3 regions of the Weissella sp. MSCH1 genome follow, and region 2 is predicted to be linked to each of the others. Evidence: predicted binding sites of a transcription regulator. Region 2 holds the regulator's gene; each other region holds the start of a gene.
The links. Region 2 encodes Rex, which represses fermentation and respiration genes when NADH is low (regulators of the CRP and FNR family bind a similar motif). Its sites were predicted from a motif close to TTGTGAANTANTTCACAA; they were not measured.

Region 1: ACJ28U_RS00690 (iron-containing alcohol dehydrogenase) is a predicted target of Rex. The motif match lies at 1,937-1,954, and genes of this name have one in related genera.
Region 3: ACJ28U_RS11125 (nitronate monooxygenase) is a predicted target of Rex. The motif match lies at 2,578-2,595, and genes of this name have one in related genera.

The regions. Positions count from the first base shown of each region.
Region 1 covers NZ_JBJMBA010000019.1:1,874-6,503, reverse strand. The annotation lists gene ACJ28U_RS00695 (DUF554 domain-containing protein) at 1-567, opposite strand, end outside; gene ACJ28U_RS00690 (iron-containing alcohol dehydrogenase) at 681-1,865, opposite strand; gene ACJ28U_RS00685 (MFS transporter) at 2,128-3,264, shown strand; gene ACJ28U_RS00680 (ABC transporter permease/substrate-binding protein) at 3,316-4,630, opposite strand, start outside.
Region 2 covers NZ_JBJMBA010000031.1:26,720-31,349, forward strand. The annotation lists gene ACJ28U_RS02760 (hypothetical protein) at 1-319, opposite strand, end outside; gene ACJ28U_RS02765 (hypothetical protein) at 312-1,229, opposite strand; gene ACJ28U_RS02770 (redox-sensing transcriptional repressor Rex) at 1,426-2,067, opposite strand; gene ACJ28U_RS02775 (DEAD/DEAH box helicase) at 2,294-3,601, opposite strand; gene ACJ28U_RS02780 (Gfo/Idh/MocA family protein) at 3,707-4,630, opposite strand, start outside.
Region 3 covers NZ_JBJMBA010000046.1:135,027-139,656, reverse strand. The annotation lists gene ACJ28U_RS11140 (YeiH family protein) at 1-672, shown strand, start outside; gene ACJ28U_RS11135 (hypothetical protein) at 854-1,348, shown strand; gene ACJ28U_RS11130 (YeiH family protein) at 1,501-2,511, shown strand; gene ACJ28U_RS11125 (nitronate monooxygenase) at 2,622-3,557, shown strand; gene ACJ28U_RS11120 (hypothetical protein) at 3,634-3,996, opposite strand; gene ACJ28U_RS11115 (PolC-type DNA polymerase III) at 4,123-4,630, shown strand, end outside.

The DNA of each region.
Region 1 (4,630 bases), on a different contig from region 2:
CATGGCTGGTGTCGTGAGCGGATAGATCACCCCGGCCAACAAAAACAAAATCATCAACACAACGAACTGCGGTACGGCAATCAATGACACAACAAACCCTAAATTGGCTGCAAAAATAGCGCCTGTGAAAAAATCCAAAATCGACTTTGTAATCAAAATGGTGGCATCCCCAGTCATCCCATTCACCAGGGCCCCATAAATACCGGTACCAGATGAAACAAACAACACAATGACAGTTAACAAGGATGCAGAAAATTCCTCTTCAGAAAGCGTCTTGTTTGCTGGGACAAATCGGGCAATGATGCGTTGCATTTGGAACGCCCCACGGTTAATCCACGCACTTACATGCAGTAATAAGCCAACCGCGGTTCCGATAATCAAAGCAAAAATGACCGCGGCCATATTTTTGGTCGGTGCAATCGCGATGATTCCCATCGTCATCGACGCCAGACCAAAGATCATATTAATCTCAGTCTTAAACTTCTCTGATAAGTATTTACCACCAACACCACCAACAATACCGCCAATTAATACGGCTAGTGCATTAACAATAACTCCTGTGGGCATATAACGCTCTCCTCTCAAAAATCACAATATATCCAATATATACCCATTTTGATAGAATTAGCAAAAAAAGCGGTACAGCTAGCTTTCACTACCTGTACCGCTATCGATTGATCTTACTTTTCAAAATCGTCTGACGTCATTGATGCGTTGTACAAAGCCACTACATCAGCCGGTGTCATTGGCACATAACCATTGTCCAAACCGAACGTTACCGCTGATTCAGCCATTTCTTGGAAGTGTTCATCGTTAGTGATTTCAACACCTGGCAAGTTTGTTGGTACTTCCAATGACTTCACCCAGTCATACGTTGCCTGAATAGCCTTTTCAGCCACAACTTGGTCGTCATCATCTTGAATTGACCAGACATTACGACCGAAGCGGGCAAACTTCGCCACTGTCTTATCAGACAAGACAAACTTCATCCAACGTGGTGTCAAAATACCCAAACCGACACCGTGGGTAATGTCATAGAATGCTGACAATTCGTGCTCAATTGGGTGCACCGTCCAAGCATTTTGCTTACCTGATCCAACCAAACCATTCAATGCCATCGTTGATGCCCACATCAAGTTTGCACGTGCTTCATAGTTATCTGGCGTTGCCAATGCAATTGGTGCCCACTTAATAACCGCACGGTATAAGCCTTCGATTTGACCATCTTGAATATCCGTATCGTTCGCTTGATCGAAATATTGTTCCGTCAAGTGTGAGAAGATATCGATTGATCCAGCTGCCGTTTGCCACTTTGATACTGAATACGTCAATTGTGGATCCAAGAATGAAACAGCTGGCGTGTTTGGACCAAACGTCCCAATCTTTTGGTTCGTCTCAGGGTTTGAAATCACTGATGCCCAGTTCATCTCAGTTCCAGTGGCTGACAACGTCAAAATATCAACCAATGGCAATTGATCGATGGCGTAACGCTTATCCGCATCCAGCACCAAGTCCCAAGGATCACCCTCGTAGAACTTAGCAGAAGCAATCACCTTTGACGCATCGATAACAGAACCACCACCAACGGCCAACACAACGTCAACATCATGTTCCTTAACAAGGCGTTGCCCTTCACGAACTGAGTCAATCTTTGGGTTAGGTTCGATACCTGACAACTCAATAACATTCAAGCCTGACAAAGCCTTCATCACACGTTCATACAAACCTGAACGCTTGATTGAACCACCACCGTATGCCAACAAGACATTTTGTCCGAATTGCGCAACCGCATCATGCAGCTCCGTATCAATGTGATTCTTACCAAAACGAATGTCTGTCTTATTCACAAAACGAAAATCTTCCATGGATAGCATCCTCCAAATAAGTTGTTATTTTTCTCATTTATAGCTAATACTATACACCCTTAACCGATTAATTGTTACCGTTTTCACGAAAAAATATAGTTGCACCGGTCTTTTTCATTTGCGCTAGTTTTCCTGGCAGTGATAAGGTAGATAAGTTGTTTTTCACGTTACGCCTTTTACACGCAACGTTCAGTTAGATAGAAGTGAAAGGAAGTTCCACCCTATGTCCACACAGACCGAGCGGTTATTTAATCGCCCATTTATGCAATTATTTTTAATTCAGTTACTTAGCATGGTGACTTTTTATAGTTTGTTTGTTGCCATCAGTCCGTATGCCGTCGCAACCTATCACGTCAGTACCGCGACAGCTGGTTTAGTGGCTGGCATGACGATTATCGGGACAATGATTGCCCGCATTTTTTCTGGTCTCATCACCCAGCATCTCACGGCTAAGCAAATGACAATCCTCAGCATGGCGATTCTCTTGCCCTCACTGTTAGCCTACCAGCTCGAATTGGGCATTCGGTATCTCCTATTTGTTCGTTTCTGGCAAGGCATCGCAGTTGGTTTTACTGGCACCGTCACGAACACTGCTGTCGTCCGAGTCATTCCAGAATCGCGCCGTAGTGAAGGGATTGCCTACTTCTCGTTAGCAACCATTTTGGGAACCGCATTTGGCCCATTCTTAGCGCTCTTAATCACACAGTATGTGTCTTACCACATCCTCTTCTGGTTGGAAGCTGTGATTGCTTTAATTGCTTTGTTTTTCTCGTTTATGCTCGACGGCGATAAAATCGCGATTGACCGCGGTCATGTAGATGCCAAGACGTCCATTTTCAGTCAGCTATTAGAGCCCCGTGTTTTCCCAATTGCCTTAACGATGGCCTTTGTGGCGCTGGGATACGCTGCCTTGCAAGGTGACTTGGCCTTCTTTGCCAGTTCGTTACACTTGGTGACGTTTGCGTCATATTTCTTCTTGGTCTACGCTTTTGTGATTTTGCTCTCCCGTCCGTTCATGGGCCGGTTAATGGACCAACACAACGAGAACTTCGTCATTTATCCAACCCTACTCGCAACTGCTTTAGGTCTGTTCGCAATTGCCCGAATGCACTCCGGTTGGGGCATGCTGCTCGGTGCCGTACTAGTCGGCTTAGGTTTCGGTAACTTCCAATCAGCCATCCAGGCAACCGTTACCAAAGTTGTGGCCTCCGACCGATTAGCGCAGGCCACTTCAACCTACTTCATTTTCTTTGATATGGCCCTCGGTTTTGGCCCATACCTACTCGGCTTGGTAGTGCCAACCCTCGGTTACCGTGGTTTATTTACGATGGTTGCCCTATTCGCCATCATCGGACTACCACTCTACTACCTGGTGCACGGTCGTCACATTCAAAAATAAGCAATACAAAAACCCGTCATTCAATTCGAATGGCGGGTTTTGTATTGCCTATTATTTAATCAGACCGTGCTTCACAAGATAAGTTCGGGCGACTTGGGCCGCCTTCTTGTGTTGCACCGTAACTTGATAATTCATTTCAATCATATCTTGGTTGGTAATTTTACCAGATAGCTTATTCAAACTCTTAGCAATCCCTGGATACTTTTGTAACGTTTTATCGTTGACCAACGGTGCGCCCTGATAAGGGGGGAAGAAGTGTTTATCATCTGCCAACGTTACCAAGTGATCTTGTTTCAACTGTGGGTCCGTCGTGTAAGCGTCCGTCACATCGATTTGCTTATTAGCTAACGCTTCATACCGCAAACTCGACTCCATTTGCACGATGTTCTTGAAGTTCAACCCATACGCCTTCTTTAGTCCAGGATAGCCATCTGACAACTTGTAGAAATCCGGGTCAAACCCAGCTGTCATCTGCGCGCTTTGACGTAACAAGTCTGAAGTTGTCTGTAAGTGATAGCGCTTGGCATCAGCTTGACGAACCGCCAAACCGTACGTATTCTCGTACTTCATTGGTTCCAATAAGTCCAAGTTGTGTTGCTGCTTAATCAACGTCTTCGCTTGCTTGTACGCTGTCTGCTTATCGTGTGAAATTGACCCCTTAACCTTAACTAACGACTGTAAGACCGTCCCCGTAAATTCTGGGTACACATCCACTTGGCCACCTTGGAGCGCCTTAAAAATAAAGGTCGTCCCCCCAAAGTTTGGCTTTAATTGGACAGCCATTTTGGGGTTATCGGCTTGAATGAGGTCTTTATACATATTAATCAAAATTTCTGGTTCGCCACCTAACTTACCAGCGATTGTAATCGTTCCTGCTGGTTGGTTAATTGCCCGGTAACCCGCAAAACCACCGATAATGACGATTGCACTGACTAACAGCACCCCAACACGGCGGACTGATAGCTTACTCAACAAGCGAATGCCCCATGAAAAAGCCAACGCCAGCACCGCCGATAAAATGGCCCCAATCAACAATTCAGCATTATTATTCGTCTGAATTCCCAACATGATAAAGGTACCCAAACCACCACCACCAATTAGCGCAGCCAACGTGGCCGTTCCAATAATCATAACCATCGCGATGCGCAACCCAGACATAATCATTGGTAACGCCAATGGTAATTGGACTCGGAATAATTTGAAACGCTTTGACAGCCCAAAGGCATCCGCAGCTTCTAACAAAATTGGATCAATCCCAGTCAATCCCGCATAAGCGTTTTGAAAAATCGGCATAATGGCATATAACACCAACGCAATTACAGCTGGTACCGTCCCGATACCAACCAACGGAATCAGCACCCCTAAA
Region 2 (4,630 bases):
CGGTCTGCTCTTGCAATCGTTGAATTTCAGCCTGAATAGCTGCGCCACCTGCATGGTCTGTAACAGACAATTGTTTAATGCGTTCAGCTAACAATCTGAACGTTGTATCTTCTGGAATAATCAATTCCGCCAATTCTGTTTCAGTCAGTCCTAATCCATAGACTAAATGATAAAAATCCGTTATTTCAATATCCGCATCCCCTTTAACAAAGCGATAGTACGTCGCCCGGTTCAAACCAGAGTACGTTAACAATTGTGTCAACGGGATGTTCTTGGCTTTGCGGATATCGTTAATTACTTGACCTACATGATCAGTCATCTGTCTCTATAACCCCCCAGGCAATTCGGAACAAAATAACAAACGTTTGCGTCACTTCCCCCGCTTGATCAGGATTGTCATGAATTGCCTTCATAAACCGACTAATTTTTTGCTCGGCATCTAACAAAATTTGCGGATTATGTTCACGCCACGCCTGCTCGATATCAGCCAAGGCCCGTCGGTATGGGGCATGCTCTAAAACGTATTCGGCGGGGGATAGCTCATTAATAAACCCCACAAATTTTACATAGTCATCGTAGTTTTTCCGAGTCAGCACCGTCTCAGCCATTATCAAGATATTATCAGACCAAATCGTTGTCACTTCTACAGCGGGAAAACGCTCGCGAAATTGCTGTTTATCAATGACGTATTTTTGAAACTCGGCGAGCACTGATTCAATTGGTGCATCTGGTGACAATGAGATGAAGTATAAGGTGACTTCTATCGCTGTCCATAGGTCTGTTTTGGCCACTAACCGGCGCATTTCCTGTTTCAACAGGGCTTTTTGTTCCTCATCGTCAAACACCAGTGCTAACGCATATTCGGCAATCAGCAACACTTCCCGGTCAGCCAACAGCTGAAACTCCTCAACTTGCGCCTCTAAATCGGTAATGATTTGTTTAGCAAGTGTGAAATCGCCCATCCGCATGGCGCGCCCAAATTTCATCAAAAAACGACCATAGGCCGATAATTCGCCATCTTCAGCGTAGGCAATTAAATTAACGGGACGGCCACCCATAAACCGAATTAGCCGAATTGCTAATTGTAAATTCAGCGGAGTCTCCCCTTTCATCACCCGATAATAGGCCGACTTACTCATCACGTGTTGATCAATGTCTTTCGTATGTATCCGGCGGTTCTGCTTCATATGCCGCATCGCCTCTAACAGACGTTCACTATGCTTATTCATTACGCCACTACTTCTTTTTTATAGTCATTACTAGCAGTGTATCAAACATTTTTGTGATTAAACAGGTCGCCCATGTCCCAATCATAGGACACTTTTTATGAAATTATCACCCTCATTCTGAACCGGTTTCCCGTTATTAGCAAAAAACACTTTGTTTACCAGTACGTAGCGGTAAACAAAGTGTTTCACGTATGATTTAAGCTTCAGCCCCACCAAAATTGTTGATGAAGTAAAGCAATGTTTGTAACTCGTTCGTCAAGTCAACGTTTTGCACGCGGACGTCATTTGGGACGTCCAAACGTAGTGGTGTGAAATTCAAAATTCCGTGCACCCCAGCCTTTGCCAAACGGTTAGCCAAATCTTGGGCAACTGGCGCTGGAACCGTCAAAATAGCCACATCAATCCGTTGATCTGAAATCTGCTTTTCCAAATCATCAAGACTGTAAACTGGCACACCAGCTTGAATCGTGTTCACGATATCTTCGTTGATATCAAAGGCTGCCGAAATTCGCGCATTAGAACTTTGGTGGAAGTTAAAGTTCAACAAGGCTTGACCAAGATTTCCAACTCCAACTAGGGCAACTGAAGCCAAAGTATCTTGATTCAAAATTTCACCAAAGAAAGTCATCAACGCCTTAACGTCATATCCGTATCCGCGCTTTCCCAAAGCACCGAAATATGAAAAATCACGACGAATTGTCGCTGCGTCAAATTTTACTGCATCAGAAAGCTCATTTGATGAAACACGTGTTGTGCCCGCATCCAGCAAAAGCTTCAAATAACGGTAATAAATTGGCAATCGCTTTGCGGTTGCGCGTGGGATGTCATGTTCTGCCATGTCAGCCGTCCTCATTATTCTTTATTTTTTTATCTCTAAGTTATTTCACAAATAAATTCTCACTTGTGAACTCTCTATCCTTATTAATAGTAACATATAACCACCTTTATGTGAACTAAATAACAATTGTTTTTCACAAAAGAAAAGGACCACTCGTCCGAAAAAGTGGTCCTAATGCCTAAATATCGCCGTTTTTCAGACGGATTTTTAGCCAATAATTTTTTCATTAATGCTTTGGCTTACCCTTGTTTTTGCTGTGCTTACGCTTCGCCTTTTTCTCCTTTGCAAAGCGGTCCGTTCGTGACACAACTTCCTCAGTGGCTTGCTTCTTAGGCGCTTTCTTACCTAGGCGGGGCTTTGCTGGCTGCTTTGGTTTTACTAAGGTTGGTTGTTGACCAGCCACTGCTGCCGGCGCGGGTGTTGGTGCGCCAGTTGAGCCAGAAAATGACTTAGGTTTAGCCGCTTGTTCAACTCCCGTTACAAGTTGGATGTCAACAGCAACCAAACGACGCAAATCACGTAAATCGTGGTCATTTCCAAACGAAATGACCAAACCATGCTTACCCATGCGACCAGTACGGCCAGCACGGTGCGTATACGTCTCACCAGTGCGTGGCAAATCAAAGTTAATAATTGCAGGCAAATCGGGAATATCCAAACCGCGGGCTGCCACATCAGTCGTCAGTAGGAATTTTGCTGTCCCCTTGCGGAAGTTTTCCAATGACTTTGCACGCGTTGAACTAGAATCACCACGAACTAGCGTTGCCATGGCGACGTGCTCGTGGGCTAGGAAACTAGCCGTAATCTTCAATTGCTTCGTCGTGTTAAAGAACACGATGGCTTGGAAATTCTTGCGGGCAGCTAACTGGCGCAACCGCTTATTGCGTTGCTCACGGGCTGTTGGCCAGAACTCATGGGCAATTGCGGTTGGGATTGGCACATTACGTTGGTCAATGCGGTTAAATTCACGGTCGAATAACCCAGCCGCGATTGTTTGATCGACTTCTGTGGCACCAAATAACGCCACCTGCACGTCTTGATCATCGACGGTATCCCAAACGGCATCAATTTGCTTAGCTGTATCTTCGGTTAAGAGTTCATCCGCTTCGTCCAATAGCAATGTGCGCAAACGACGCAACTTTAACTTACCATTATCAACGAGCTCAGCCACACGCCCAGGCGTCCCAACAATCACTTCAGGGTGCTTCTTCAATGCATCCAATTGACGCTTAACATTGGCCCCACCTGTTAAGGCCAACACCTTCAAGTCTAATAGCGTCGCCCACTCACGGACCACCCGTGTCGTTTGCATGGCCAACTCTTGTGATGGTGCCAAAATAAGGAGTTGCTCACCATCCCCTGGCACTAAAGTCGGCAACAAGGGCCATGTAAAGGCCAATGTCTTACCAGTTCCTGTTGGAGCCAGCGCATCGATTGATTCACCATTTACCAGTGGTTCAGCCACGGCTTCTTGGATTGGCGTTAGGGTTGTAAAGCCTACTGATGCCAAACGTTCTTCAAAACGAGTATCCATTCTTTTTCCTCATGTCATTTCGTTTACTTTTCGTTCCTTTCATTGTAACAGAAAAGCACGCTTCATAACTGTTCGCGAACAGATTATGAAGCGTGCTTTTAACAATTACTTATCTGCTGGGAAAACAATACCGGCATCTTGACGCAAATTAGTTAACACAATATTCACGCGTTGACTCAACGTCAGCAATTCGCGATATGTCGCGTCTTGACCAATTGGGTCATTAATAATCGCTGCGAACACTTGCATCTCTGGCACCATTGGATTTTCTGGTGCTGGTGTGCTAATTTCAGTGTCGTTACCAGCGCCATCTTTATAAACGACTTCACCCAATTCAGCGATTGAATCAATCACAATCGTGTCACGCATCCCCAAAATTTCTGAATGCAAATAACTGTTGGCTCCCTTACCAAATTGAATAGTCACATCAAAGTCAGCATAGCGCAAAACGGCAATCCCGCGACCGTCTGCCCCATTACGCAATGGCGTTGCGAAATAGTGACTTTCTTGTGGCATCCCAAATAGCTTAATCGCGGCATATAATGGATAAACGCCTAAATCAGTCAAAGCACCAGCACTAAACTCACGAGTTAAGACATTCGGCTCCTTACCTGCCAAATAATCATCAAAGCGTGATGAATACTTTTCATACACTAACGTTGCCCCAGAAATATGCGTCATCTCTGCAACTTTCGCTTCAATCGCTTTAAAATTAGCCTGATGTACGTGACGAGCAGCCTCAAATAAGCGGACATTTGGGTGCTCACGCAAAGCCGAGTAAACTGCTTCATATTCCTTAGTATTTGAAAAGGCCGACTTTTCAACAATCACATGGAGGTCATGCGCAATCGCCTGCAGCGTTTGCTCATAATGCAAGCTGTTTGGTGATGCAATATAAACGACTTCAATGCCACTCTCATAAAAGGTAGCCAAATCTGTATATACCGCAACTTCACCAAAATCTTTGGCAAACGCCTCACCAGATTCGGTGCGTCGTGAGTAAACCGCTGTTAGTTGGTACGCTTGCGA
Region 3 (4,630 bases), on a different contig from region 2:
GGTCGCGTCTTTAAGGTCGCACCACAAACAGCGATGTTAATGGGTGCGGGAAATGCGGTGTGCGGTTCAAGTGCGATCGCATCAGTTGCACCAGCAGTCGGCGCAACTGATGATCAACGGCGTACGTCTGTTGCGACAGTTTCGCTAGCCGGCGTGGTGCTCTTATTCGTTTTGCCAATTATTGGTCCAGCGGTCTTTCCGCATAATGACTTGCTAGTGAGTGCTTTAATTGGTGGGACTGTGCAATCGGTTGGTCAGGTATCGGGAACGGCCTCGTTGGTTGGTGGCGACGTGGTGACATATGCGCCAATTTTTAAAATGTTGCGTGTCATTATGTTGTCAGTTGTCGTGATCTTGATGGCGCGACATGCCTCGAAGTTGACGCCGCTTGAAGCGACTGCGCCCAAAACAAGTGTCAAAATTCCATGGTTTGTGATGGTGTTCGTGGTTTTGATGCTGGTGAATTCATTTATCAGTTTGCCTCACGTCCTGACCGGCACGGCCCATGAAATTACAAGCTTCTTCGGTATTGTCAACTTGGCGGGGATTGGCTTGAATTTGAAGTGGCAGACCATTAAGCAGTCAGGCATGAAGTTCTTGGGTTATGGTTTAGTAACAATTATTTTCCAGGTTGTGTTGGCTATTGTCCTCATTACAGTATTGATGAAATAAGCAATTAAGAACGTCTAGCAGGCAGTTGCTAGGCGTTTTTTGTCGCTAACTAAAGATGAGTTAACCACAAAAACAACACTTTTTTGTACTATTCTGTGAACTTTTTGCGTACACTAATTGGGTTCGCCATACACTAGTATTCGGCGACTAAGAGAAGAGTACAAAGAGAGGGATTTAGATAATGACGATGACAGTTCATACGCAGGCGTTCATGCTGGAATTTGGTAATATTTTGGTGAAGTCAGGGATTCGACCTGATGTGGCAGGCCAAGTGGTAGCCAAGTTGCATGCTTACGAGGCTGAATCAGGGGCCTATCCAAATGGTCACCCATACCCAACACCAACGATGTATAACTTTGGTGGGCAAACGGCGGCAACGTTTGCGCAAGGGTTAGTAATGCTAGCAAACATCGAAAAGCGAACAGGCAATTTAAAGCGTATCTACGGCATCGGTCATGCTGAATTCCAACGATTTATCAGTTTGACGCAAACGCTCCATGATCACTTGTTGAAGCAGTCGGTGGCGCAAGTCTGGGCGCTAAATGCGACTGAGTTTAGCAAGTTGACGGGCATTGCGATGCGCAGTCATCAATCATATAAGCGCGCCGTAGAACATTATCTAATGGATAATGTGGCACCCATTGATTCGGAGCATAATGGTGTTTCATTATATTAATCAGCGTAACTAATTGGTACGGTCCAATCAAAATGTTTGGTTGGACCGTATTTTTTTATTTTGATAAAGTAGACCAATAGCTGCTGTGATAAAATATACGTGGAAAAAGGAACTAGGTTAACAACTGGTTGTAAATAAAGGAGGTAATTGCGATGCGAATTACTAGAGAGATGTTGCCAGGTATTGGCCTGACGGTTGCCCTCGCAGTCGTTGCAAAGTGGTTAACCCCATTACTACCGTTTTTGGGTGCGGAAGGCATCGCCATGTTGTTAGGAATTGTAATTGGGAACACTGCCTTTCGTCAGCAAATCTGGAACCCCGGGGTTGATTGGTCAGAAAAGTACTTTATTCAGTTTGGCATTGCTTTTCTCGGTTTAACGGTCACGCTTAGGACGGTTGAGCAGTTAGGCTGGCAAGGGATTTTGTTTATTGTGTTACAGATGACGGCCACAATTTTAATTGTGATGTGGCTCGGTGGGCGCTTCTTTAAGGTATCACCTGAGTCAGCGATGTTGATGGGTGCAGGGAATGCAGTGTGTGGCACGAGTGCGATTGCTGCCGTTTCGCCGGTAATTGGCGCTAATGATACGCAACGCCGGACTGCTGCTGCGACAGTGTCGTTGACTGGTGTGGCATTGTTGCTGGTCTTGCCAACCATCGGACCGGCTATTCTAGGGCACAATGATTTATTATCGGGTGCTTTGATCGGTGGCACGTTGCAATCGGTTGGTCAAGCGGTTGGCGCTGGTTTGATGGTCAATGATGCAACTGGCACGTACGCAACATTGTTTAAGATGCTACGCGTGGTGTTATTGGCCTTTGTGGTCATGGCCTTTACGAAGATGAGTCGACCTGGACAGGCGCGACAAGATGTTGCTGCGACGGCACCAGCGAAGCCGTTTTGGCGCATGATGCCATGGTTCGTTACGGCCTTTGTCATCTTTATGTTGGTGAATACGATGCTTGGCTTACCAGCGCCGGTAGTTGCTGTCGCCAAGGAATTGGCAAGTTTCTTCGGGGTCATTAATTTGGCCGGCATTGGGTTGAGTTTGAAATGGTCAATTATCAAGAATTCGGGTATTCGCTTCCTGAGTTTTGGTTTGGTCATTGGTGTGATTCAGGTGTTGCTAGCGCTTGGCTTGATTCACCTGTTAATGATGTAAAAAGTAGTAAGATGAAGCCTCAGATTATCTGATTGTTATTCAGATAATTTGGGGTTGTTTTAATTTATGTGATACATTAAACAATAATCACTTAAAAAGGGGCATATAAGATGGCAACTGTTGCAGAAATTCTAGGAACGAAGTATCCGTTGATTCAGGGATCGATGGCACGTATTTCACGGCATGAGTTGGTTATTGCTGTTTCAAATGCTGGCGGATTAGGCGTGTTAACATCTGCCGGTTTTGATAAGGAAGAATTGCGCGCGGAAATTAGGCGCGTTAAGGCCGGCACGGATAAACCGTTTGCCGTTAACTTGATGTTAATGATGGATAATATTCCAGATTTGGTTGATGTCATTATTGAGGAACAGGTGCCAGTAGTGACGACTGGGGCTGGCACGCCAAAACCTTATATGCCAGCTTTCAAGGCAGCTGGCGTTAAAGTGATTCCAGTCATTCCGTCTGTCAAGGTAGCAAAGAAAATGGCTGATTTAGGGGCCGTTGCAGTTGTTGCTGAGGGGATGGAATCAGGTGGTCATATCGGTGGGACGACGACAATGGCGTTGGTACCACAAGTAGCCAGCGCAATAGATATTCCGGTGATTGCAGCTGGTGGTATCGGTGACGGACGTGGTGTGGTTGCTGCATACGCGTTAGGTGCGCAAGGTATTCAAGCAGGGACAATCTTCTTGGCAGCTGATGAAACGCCGGTAGCGGATGCGTTCAAACAAGCAATTTTGGCTGCGGATGACACGGCAACAGCGGTAACCGGACAACGTATCGGCGCACCGGTGCGAACAATTAAGAATGCCATGATTGCCAAGTATATTGAACTTGAAAACGCCGGTGCTTCATTTGCGGAATTAGAATCGTTGACGATGGCATCACTTTCAAAGGCTGTCTTTGATGGTGATGTTGAAAACGGTTCAGTCATGGCCGGCGAAATTGCTGGTATGGTTAACAGCAAGCGTCCTGTTAAGGACATCATTGAAGGTTTGTTCAATGAAGCCGAAGCCGTTGTGAAGAATTTGAAGATTACGTATTAATAAGACTACTAGTTGTTGTGATAAATAAAAATGACCGCCAGGAATTTAAGCCTGGCGGTCATTTTATTTGCGCAAATTAAGCTGGCACAATTTTGATGTGCAACCCGTTTGCATCGATTTTGTGGGTCACTTGGATACCGTTTGCTGTTGCAACAGCTGGTTCGTCGGGGTTTTCGTGAACGGCCATGTAGGCGTTGAAGAAATCCTGCGATGACCAGCTCATGCCGTGCTCAAAGGCAACGAATGCACGACCAGCTTCGTCGCTATCAGCATCTTCTGAATCGATGAAAATCATCGTTGCTTGATCATCCTTAACTAAAACCGTGACTTGGACACCCTCAAAAACATCGGTGTTACCGTGTTCGTCGAGCTGTAGACCACGGTGGCTTTCCATGTTGAAGTTTCGACGCAACTTATTGTACTTTGCGAGTGATTTCATGGGGAAAATCTCCTGTTCTGTATAATTGACAACCTTAACTTTACGCTGACTTGAAGTAAATGCAAGTGAAGAGTTCGTCAGTGAAGCGTATACTTGAGAGAAACAAACGAGCGGGGAGTATTGTTAATGCTATTTACAGAATTGAAGGATTATGTCGTTTTCGATTTAGAGATGAACGGTAGTAATCAAATTATTGAAATTGGGGCTTTGAAAATTACCACTGGCAAAGATATTGAAAAATTTTCCGTGATTGTTAATAACCCGCCCAAGGGTAGTGGGATGGCGTCATTTAAATTTATTACACAATCAATGGGTGGTGAACACGGCTGGATTACGTTGGATATGATTCATAACGGCTTGTCGGAAGAACGGGCATTGAGTCGGTTTATGAAGTTTGTTGGCGAATATCCGGTTGTTGGTCACGCAATTGTTGATGGGGATGTGCAATTAGTCAAAGAGGGGCTCCGCTATCATGATTTAGGCAAGTGGCGCACGAGTGGTAAGATTTTTGATACGCAACAGCTGCACGGGGCTTTAAATGGTAATCCTAACGATATTTCACTATCGGGTTTGGCTGAGACGTATGATGTCGAGATTGGCAAACAGAAGCATCGTGCTTTGGCGGATGCCAAGG